DNA from 2 places in the Undibacterium sp. Tian12W genome. Region 2 is predicted to be linked to the other one. Evidence: riboswitches for the same ligand, from Rfam matches in the RefSeq annotation. Region 2 holds a riboswitch; the other holds the start of a gene.
What was found. Region 2 has a riboswitch for thiamine pyrophosphate ahead of thiC (phosphomethylpyrimidine synthase ThiC). Riboswitches for the same ligand answer to the same signal wherever they lie in the genome.
Positions count from the first base shown of each region.

Region 1 (4,428 bases), on a different contig from region 2:
CAGTAAAACTTGTTAAGTGCATTGTCGATGTTAAAGCGCAGGGTAGTGGCCGTATTGCCGATTTGCGTTGCATAGCGCGCCCCCAGATTGACGACGTGATAGCCAGGCACGGTAACGCTATTGTCCGGGCTGAAGGCCTTGCTGCTGGCGTATTGCCAGCTCGCATTCACATTCAAACCCTTGACTTCAGCTATCGCATAATCTGCATAGACTGTCGATTTAAAGCGTGGCACATTCATGACGCGCTTGTCATCAAGGCTGCTGATGCCGGTGTTTTGCTGTTTGGCATCCAGTGCAGTGATGCTTGCACCCAGATTCAGTTGCGATGTCAGCTTGCCCTGGGCAGAGAGCTCCAGGCCAGTATGCAGTGCCTCACCATTGCTGACATAGGTATTGCTGCTATTGGTATATTCCAGCGGCTTCTTGATGCGGAAGATGGCTGCAGACAGGCTCAGGTCGCGTTGTACATCGGCCTTCACACCAAATTCAATTTGTGTGGATTTGCCGGGGTTCAGCATCTGGCTGGCATTGCTGGTGCCGAATGGCGCGATGCCGCCGTGTTCCAGTCCCTGGGCAAAGCTGCTATATACAGAAACTTGCTGTACTGGTTTGAATACCAGCGCAGCTGTCGATAGGAATTTGTTCTGGTCATAGCCCGGATTATCAAGTTGCGTGCGCGAGATGTTCAGATGACGCAGGCCCAGATGCAATTTCAGGTTGTCTTGCAGACTGATAATGTCCTGTACAAATGCTGACCATTCCTTGTCAGTACGACGCAGCAAAACCGGGCCGGTTTTATTTACAGATGGCATTACGCTGACAGGACGGAACAAATTGCTGCTGCCCGCATAGTCATACACATAATCACCAAAATAATCTTTACGCTGTGAATTGCTGAGGCCAACAGCCAGCTCGTGCTGCATGCCACCCAGATTGAGTTTGCCATTCAACAGGGCTTGTGTGCCCCACAGTGATTTGGATTCATTCACGCTTTGATAGTCATACACATCATAGTCGCCATTCGCGCAATAGCCCGGATACAGATTGGCAGCGCCACAGCCATAAGGGAAGGCTGTGTAGTCATCGCGCTTGAATTCGTGCTTGTTGGCTGAGACACTGGCGCGCCAGTCAGCATTGATCTGGTATTCAAAACGCAGGCCAAGATTGCTGTTGCGGGTATCTACCGGTCTTGCCCATGGCTGAGCATTGAGCATCAGGTCAGCAGGGATACCACGTGGCAAATCCGTGCCATTGAATAATTGAAAACCTGGTACTGACAATTGCGATTTGTGCTGGTAGTCAGCATCGATTTGCAATAGGGCTTGTGGTGTGATGTGCCAGTCAAATGCGGCAGAAAAGAACTGACGATTACCATCTGCGCCTTTGACATAAGAGCGCAGGCGTTCACCCGCTGCATTGATGCGGAAACCAAATTGCTTGTCACTGGAATTGTCACTGATGTCCGCTGCGCCATATACAGTGCCGCGCTCGCTGATTTCAAATGTGGCAGAGCGAACTGCATAGCTGGCAGGGCGTTTGGTCACATAATTGATGATGCCGCCTGGCGTACCAAAACCAGCCTGAAAGCCTGCTATGCCCTTGAGTATTTCTACACGCTCCTTATTTTCCAAAGGAATGGAAGCATCACCAGGAATGGCAAAACCGTCTTTGCGGTAGCTGCTGGAATTATCCAGGGCAAAACCACGTATGGAGAATTGCTCGGCATAACCAATGGCGTTATACGCATCATTGACACTGGCGTCATATTTCATCGCATCCGTGGTCTGGCGTATGCGCAGGTCCTGCATCTGTGCCGTGCTGAAGGCATTGACTGAGTTAGGCGTATCCAGCAGTGCCGCATCAATAAAACCTGTGACTTTGCTGCGCTCTACCTTGTTTTCTGTGCCTTTGCTGCCAGTGATGGTCACTTCTGGCAGGGATTTGTCATTTCCTGCCGTGCTCTGGGCGTGCGCAGATGACAGCGACAGGCAAGCCTGGGCGATAGCGCAGGCAATGATGGTGGGACGTAAAAAGTGCGGGCGTACAGTAAAGTCAGACATGATGTGCTCTTGGTTTGCTTTTAATGCGTTGTGGATGGCAGCGCGGGAGCAAACAAAGAAGCAGGAGGGACCGGGACTTTGCGCTTCCCTTCGCTGGCATTATCCAGATCAGGTAGAAGGGACTCTCTCACCCGGAAATGATTATTCCCAGGACCCCTAGCGTTGAGCCTAGTTTAACATGAAACCGATGCGGCTTTATTTTGACTTTACGAACGCTGTCGCATTTGAGTGAAAAGCGACAGCGTGCCATTCTCATTGCAAACTCAGATTATTGAGTTTAACGAAAGCCTGCGACCATTTTTTTGTTACCTTCAACATAGATTGCGTTGAAGAACAACAAGCTTTTGTTTTTTTCTTTGTATGTTGCAACAAGTTCGTTGATTGTCTTATCTTCTGATAATTCGACCAGTTCCAGAGGGATAATTTCCTCAGCAAGCGAAACTTCATGCAGTACCACATTGTTAAATGGCTCATTGCCAGCATGATAAGAAAAAAGCTTGACGTTGTTGGCTTGTTCAGAAAAATTGATGGCAGTTTGCTGGGCCAGTAAAGTTTTTGTTCCACTGATTTGTGCGTCCATGATGGTCTCCTTATTTGGTTGTATTAAATGCGTCGAGCAATGTTTTGAGATAGGCTTTGTTCGACTGGGTTTTTTTCAATTCAGCATCAAGGTTTTTCCAGACATCGTCATTGCTGATGTTGGCAGGCATGTTGCTGTCCAGTGCTTTCAATATTTTTTTCGCACCAGCGATGTCACCATTCAAATACATCTCTCTGAGTTTTTTTCTCAATGTGTAGATTTGATTAAAGTCATCCACTGTGGCATCAAGCACCAGATTGGCACTATCTTTTTCATTTTTTTCTGCGCTGACCGCGTCTTGACCGGCCTTGTTGGCTACTGCAATAACTGCCTCATGCAGCGTTCCAGCATTAAACAGGCTGACCAGGTCAATTTCTGCTTGTTCCAGCGAATATTCTTCAACGCTGAGAAGGGCCAGTTTTTTATAGATGTCAGCACTGATGTTGGCGCGAGATGTCCGCATCTGTGCCACCAGCGTACCGTAGGTTTTATCTGCAAAGAAATTTTTGTCGATTGACAGTCTTGAACCTTTGACGCCTGTCAGCAAGGCGGTCAGATTCTTACGAGCCCTTTCGGCACCGGTCAATGTGGCAGCAGTGGACAAGGCCAGTTCAAGTATGTCTGCGCCAACCTCTGTCTGGGCACGGTTTTCAAACATGCTTCTTTCAAATGCAGAGTAATTGACTTCGATTTCCCTGCGTATACTCAAGACGATGCGATTACGGATAGTTTTTGCTGCTGAGGCGTCTTTTTCTCCAATCGCTTTCTGATAAGCAGTGATATCTGTTTCTTTTTGTTTCGACGTATACCCGGTTTTAGTTATTGCTTCGATCGGTGCCGGGGCTTCGATTTTTTTGATTGGTATAGAGCAGGCTTGTAAAAGCAAAATCACAAATACCCCGGCCAGGTATTTGCTATAGTTTGGAATTGACATGATGTTCTCCCGGAAGATTTTATTGTGTAAATGCAGGGGCTTCAAACTTCGACCAAGCGCAAAGTCCACATGTCGTCGGCCAGATTTCTGTCCGTTACATAGGAGTAAGGGATATAAAAATAGCCTTGGTCTCCCCAGTCGGTGCCCCACGAATTTTGTGCAATGAAGCATTGTGTGGCATCGTCATAGCCGACAGCCATAACGGCATGACCACCGATGGTTTTCTCGCCGCCATTTGGCAGGTTCAGTTTGCCGGTTTTTCTGACTTCTTCACTCCGCAAACTTTCATAGGCAGTGAATCCAAACACAAAGGGATATTGATCTGCAAGACAAGCCTTGAATTGGCTTAGTGATTGTGTCAGTCGCTCGTATTGTATTGACTGGTAATTTTTTGCTTTGTCATAGCATTCTTTGTCTGGCGCGAGGGAAAACTTACTGACGTCATATGGCCAGTTGGTCTCTGGGCATACACCTTCATTGGCGATCGTTTTAAATCCATCCCGGATGTATTCACCGCTATCTGAGCCTTGTGTTCCCTCCAGCAGGCGACCGTTGTAATAAATAAATAAACGCGAGGGCTGGAAAGCAAATTCTCGCTTTTCCCTCAGTTGACAAAAGTAGTGCGCGCTGGCAATGGCATTTGCCGTGCACGAGCCCAGATTGCCTTGAGATACTACAGGTGGGCAAAGTGGGCGCAAATCTACTGCGGCCGGCAAATTGTTGAGCAATTCGAATGATGCCGAATAGCTACGATCCCGGATATCTGGTAAATCTGGCTTCCATCCAAAAAAATACTTGGTTTCCATGTTGGTATTGGCAGGCATGATAAGTCCTTCTTTCGTTGTGGAGTTTAT
Region 1 is NZ_JBMPPK010000016.1:115,038-119,465, forward strand. It holds gene ACO0LI_RS20435 (TonB-dependent siderophore receptor) at 1-2,060, opposite strand, end outside; TPP riboswitch at 2,129-2,228, opposite strand; gene ACO0LI_RS20440 (hypothetical protein) at 2,338-2,640, opposite strand; gene ACO0LI_RS20445 (hypothetical protein) at 2,651-3,574, opposite strand; gene ACO0LI_RS20450 (C1 family peptidase) at 3,616-4,398, opposite strand.
Region 1: another riboswitch for thiamine pyrophosphate. It lies ahead of ACO0LI_RS20435 (TonB-dependent siderophore receptor); the one in region 2 lies ahead of thiC (phosphomethylpyrimidine synthase ThiC).

Region 2 (4,428 bases):
ACGGGAAGGAGATAAAAACTCATCCACCACCAATCGCCCTCACCACATCAACCTTGTCATCGACTCGCAACTGATGCTCCGCCCACCGCGAGCGCGGAATAATCTGCCGGTTCACAGCCACCGCAATCGCCTGCTGCGACAGATTCAATTCTGCGATCAGATCGGTCAGCAGCGCGCTCACCAGTTGCCGCTTCTCTCCATTAAGCTGTATCTCCACCATGGCTATTGCTTCTTATAGATTTCCGCGCCGGATTTGATGAATTCAACGGCTTTCACTTCCATGCCTTTTTTCAAGGCCTGTATCTCGGTGATGCCCTGGGCATTGGCATAGTCGCGCACTTCCTGCGTGATTTTCATCGAGCAGAAATGCGGGCCGCACATAGAACAGAAATGGGCAACCTTGGCAGAATCCTTGGGCAATGTCTCGTCATGGAATTCACGCGCCTTGTCGGGGTCGAGGCCGATGTTGAACTGGTCTTCCCAACGGAATTCAAAGCGTGCCTTGGACAAAGCATTGTCACGAATCTGCGCACCGGGATGGCCTTTTGCCAGATCGGCTGCGTGAGCAGCAATCTTGTAAGTGATGATACCGTCCTTGACATCCACCTTGTTCGGCAAACCCAGATGTTCTTTTGGCGTCACATAGCACAGCATGGCCGTGCCATACCAGCCTATCTGAGCTGCGCCTATGCCGGAGGTGATGTGGTCATAACCGGGTGCGATGTCGGTCGTCAAAGGGCCCAGGGTATAAAAAGGCGCTTCATGGCATTGCTCAAGTTGCAGGTCCATGTTTTCTTTGATGAGGTGCATGGGTACATGGCCGGGGCCTTCTATCATGACCTGTACATCATGCTTCCAGGCGATCTGTGTCAGTTCGCCCAGGGTTTTCAATTCACCTAACTGCGCTTCATCATTGGCATCATAGATGGAGCCAGGGCGCAGGCCATCACCGAGGCTGAAGGACACGTCATAAGCCTTCATGATTTCGCAGATATCTTCGAAATGCTCGTACAGGAAACTTTCTTTATGATGTGCCAGACACCATTTCGCCATGATGGAGCCACCGCGTGACACGATGCCGGTCAGGCGTTTGGCTGTCATCGGCACATATTGCAGGCGCACGCCTGCGTGAATGGTGAAGTAATCGACGCCCTGCTCAGCTTGCTCAATCAGTGTGTCACGAAAGATTTCCCAGGTCAGGTCTTCTGCCTTGCCATTCACTTTTTCCAGTGCCTGATAGATAGGTACTGTACCGATAGGCACGGGGGAGTTACGGATAATCCATTCACGGGTTTCGTGGATGTGCTTGCCAGTGGAAAGATCCATGACATTGTCGCCACCCCAGCGTATTGCCCAGGTCATTTTTTCGACTTCTTCACCGATGGAAGAAGTGACTGCAGAATTGCCGATATTGGCATTGATCTTGACCATGAAATTACGGCCTATGATCATAGGTTCGATTTCAGGATGATTGATATTCGCAGGGATAATCGCACGGCCACGGGCGATTTCTGAACGCACGAATTCTGGCGTGATTTCTGCGGGAATTGAAGCGCCAAAAGACTGGCCAGGATGCTGGCGGCCCATGACTTCTGCCAGCTTGCTACCCATGGGGCCTGAGGCTTTGAGGTTTTCCAGGTATTCTTTTCTGCGCAGGTTTTCGCGGATAGAGACAAATTCCATTTCCGGCGTGATGATGCCCTGGCGCGCATAGTGCATTTGCGAGACATTCTTGCCTGTCAATGCACGGCGTGGCAGGCGCTTGAGGTTGAAGCGCAACTCGGCCAGCTTGGGGTCATGCAGACGGGCGATACCATACTCAGAGCTTGGGCCTGCCAGTTCTTCAGTATCATTTCGCTCGGCTATCCAGGCACCACGTACGGATGCAAGGCCGGAACGGATATCAATTTTTACTTCAGGGTCAGTGTAGGGGCCGGAGGTATCATAGACATAGATAGGGGGATTTTTTTCCGAACCAAACATGGCTGGTGTATCAGACTGTGTAATTTCGCGCATGGGTACGCGGATATCGGGGCGGCTGCCCTGCACGTAGGTCTTGCGGGAATTTGGCAGTGGCTGAATGGCTGCCTCATCTACCGTAGCGGTAGCGGACAAGAATTGCGGGTTGGCGTTCATTTTGGCTCCTTTGCTTTGTTGGCATGGAGCCAGCAAAGGAGTTTCCAAAACAGGTGCGCGCAGATCAAGACATACTACAGGCGGCACAAACTTCGGCAGCTTCCCTTCGCTGGCATTATCCAGATCAGGTTCGAGGGTATTTCTCACCCGCCAACAACATTGATGGCAGGACCCCTAGCATTTTTTCTTCGGGTTCCAGAAATAAATCCAGAACCGCGACGACGGCAGATTATACGACTTTTTTAAACTCAGGTGCTTTATTTGATGGCGCTGGCAAGTTCTTCATCAGATACCGTTGCCGACGCAGCAAGATTGCCTTCTGGCAGTTTTACCGGTCCATGCACCTCTATCAACTCGACCATGCCAGCCTTGATCGCAGCCGACAGATCATGGTCAAGCACGGGCAAGGCTTCTTCATAAGCGATCAATAATCTGCTGACACCATAGGCGCGGTTGCGGCCATTGACCTTGCCCAGATATAAGGCCATGTCGGCAATTTGCAGGGCTTTTTCCCAATTGCAGATGGCTTCTGGCAAACCGGAAAATGGCAGGCTGATGAAACCGGCAGTCAGCGTGACAGGGACACTGGCACCATCAGCCTGAATGTTTTCTTCACCTATACTGCGCAAGATGCGCTCAACAAGACCTTTGAGTTGTGCGGGATTGGAGCGTGGTGAATAAATCAGAAATTCTTCACCACCCCAGCGCAATACCATATCACTGTCACGCACGGTACTGCGCAAGCGGCGTGCCACTTCTATCAATACCGCGTCGCCAGTGGCATGACCAAAGCTGTCATTGATATTTTTGAAATGATCAATGTCCATCAGTATCAGGCAGTCAGGGTTATCAAGCGCATCTTCACGCCTTTCACCCTCAGGCAAGATGGCCCTGCCCTTCATCATATCGACAAAAGAACGGCGGTTATACAAACCTGTGAGGGGATCACGTACCGCATGAAATTCCAGTTGCTCATTGACTTCGCGCAGCTTTTCATTGGTCTTGCGCACCCGCCGGTACAGGAAGAAAACCACCACCCCAACCATCACCATGATGACTGCAGCCAGCATCAGCACAACTTGCTGCAATTGCCGGTTTTTGATATCAGCATCCTTGAGCTGGTTTTCACGCGCCAGCAATTCAATCTGTTTTTGCCTTTGCTGGGCATTGAATTGCTCTTGTAAAGTGGCTACAGCACGCGCCCGGTCAGAGCGGAATAATTCATCGCTGAGTTTTTGTTGCTCGCGCACCGTCGCCAGTGCCTCTTTATACATATCGGCAGCTTCATACATATTGCCGATTTCACTAAGCAGATTTTCCACATCCGACTTGGAGCCGGTTTCCATGAAAAACTTCTTCGCTTCATTGATGTAGCCTATGCCCTGTGCGAATTTCTTTTGCCCTGCCAATGCAAACCCGATATTCGCCTTGGCGATGGCCATCGCAAAAGGATCATTCACCACCTGGGCTTTTTCCAGTGAGAACCTGGCGGCGCGTTCAGCCTCGGTAAATTTGCGCACATGCAGGTAATAGTCGGCAATATTGCCAAGTGCCGTGGCGGCCACAGCAGGCATGCCGGCATCGGTGGCTATCTGCAAGACGGTCTTGTAGGCCTCCAGCGCTTCATCATGACGACCCAGATCTATCAGTGACAGGCCGCGTGTCATTTGTAGCGAAGAAGTAATTTTGGGAGAGTCTATGCCGGGCAACATTGCCAGGGCTTCATTGGTAGTTTCCAGCGCCTTTTCTGCATTATGCATATTCAGGTAGAGTCTGGCGATGGATTCCATGCGGTACAGCTTGGCCTGTGCGCTGCGGCGTGGTACCTGGTCAGCCAGCTTTAGTGCTTCAAGAAAATAAGGCAGAGATTTATCAAAATTGCCTATCGCCAGTTGTACCATGCCAAAGGCGATATTCAAACGCATGAGCACTTCTGCATTTTTTGAATCACGCAGGCTTTGCTGTATATCATTGAGCTTCACCAGCGCCATGGCGAACTTGCCCTGATCCAGCATCTGAAAGGCTTCGCCTATCAGAGCCATATTGATCATGTCATTGTCTTTTTGTGCTCTTGCCAGTTGCAGCAACTCTGCATTGGCAGCATCAGCCTCCTTGATCTTGCCTGCGTCATACAAGATGCCTATCAATGTCTTCAAGACCTCGGCACGCAAGACATAGTCGGCATCTTTGCCGAGGCGGTCTTTGTATTCCTGCAGTTGCTTGAGGGCCGCCGTATTGTCACGGTCAGACAGGGTATGGATGACTTCTATCTCAGAAAAATCCGGCCTCGCT
Region 2 is NZ_JBMPPK010000028.1:49,362-53,789, forward strand. It holds gene thiS (sulfur carrier protein ThiS) at 20-220, opposite strand; gene thiC (phosphomethylpyrimidine synthase ThiC) at 223-2,136, opposite strand; TPP riboswitch at 2,221-2,322, opposite strand; gene ACO0LI_RS27120 (tetratricopeptide repeat-containing diguanylate cyclase) at 2,394-4,428, opposite strand, start outside.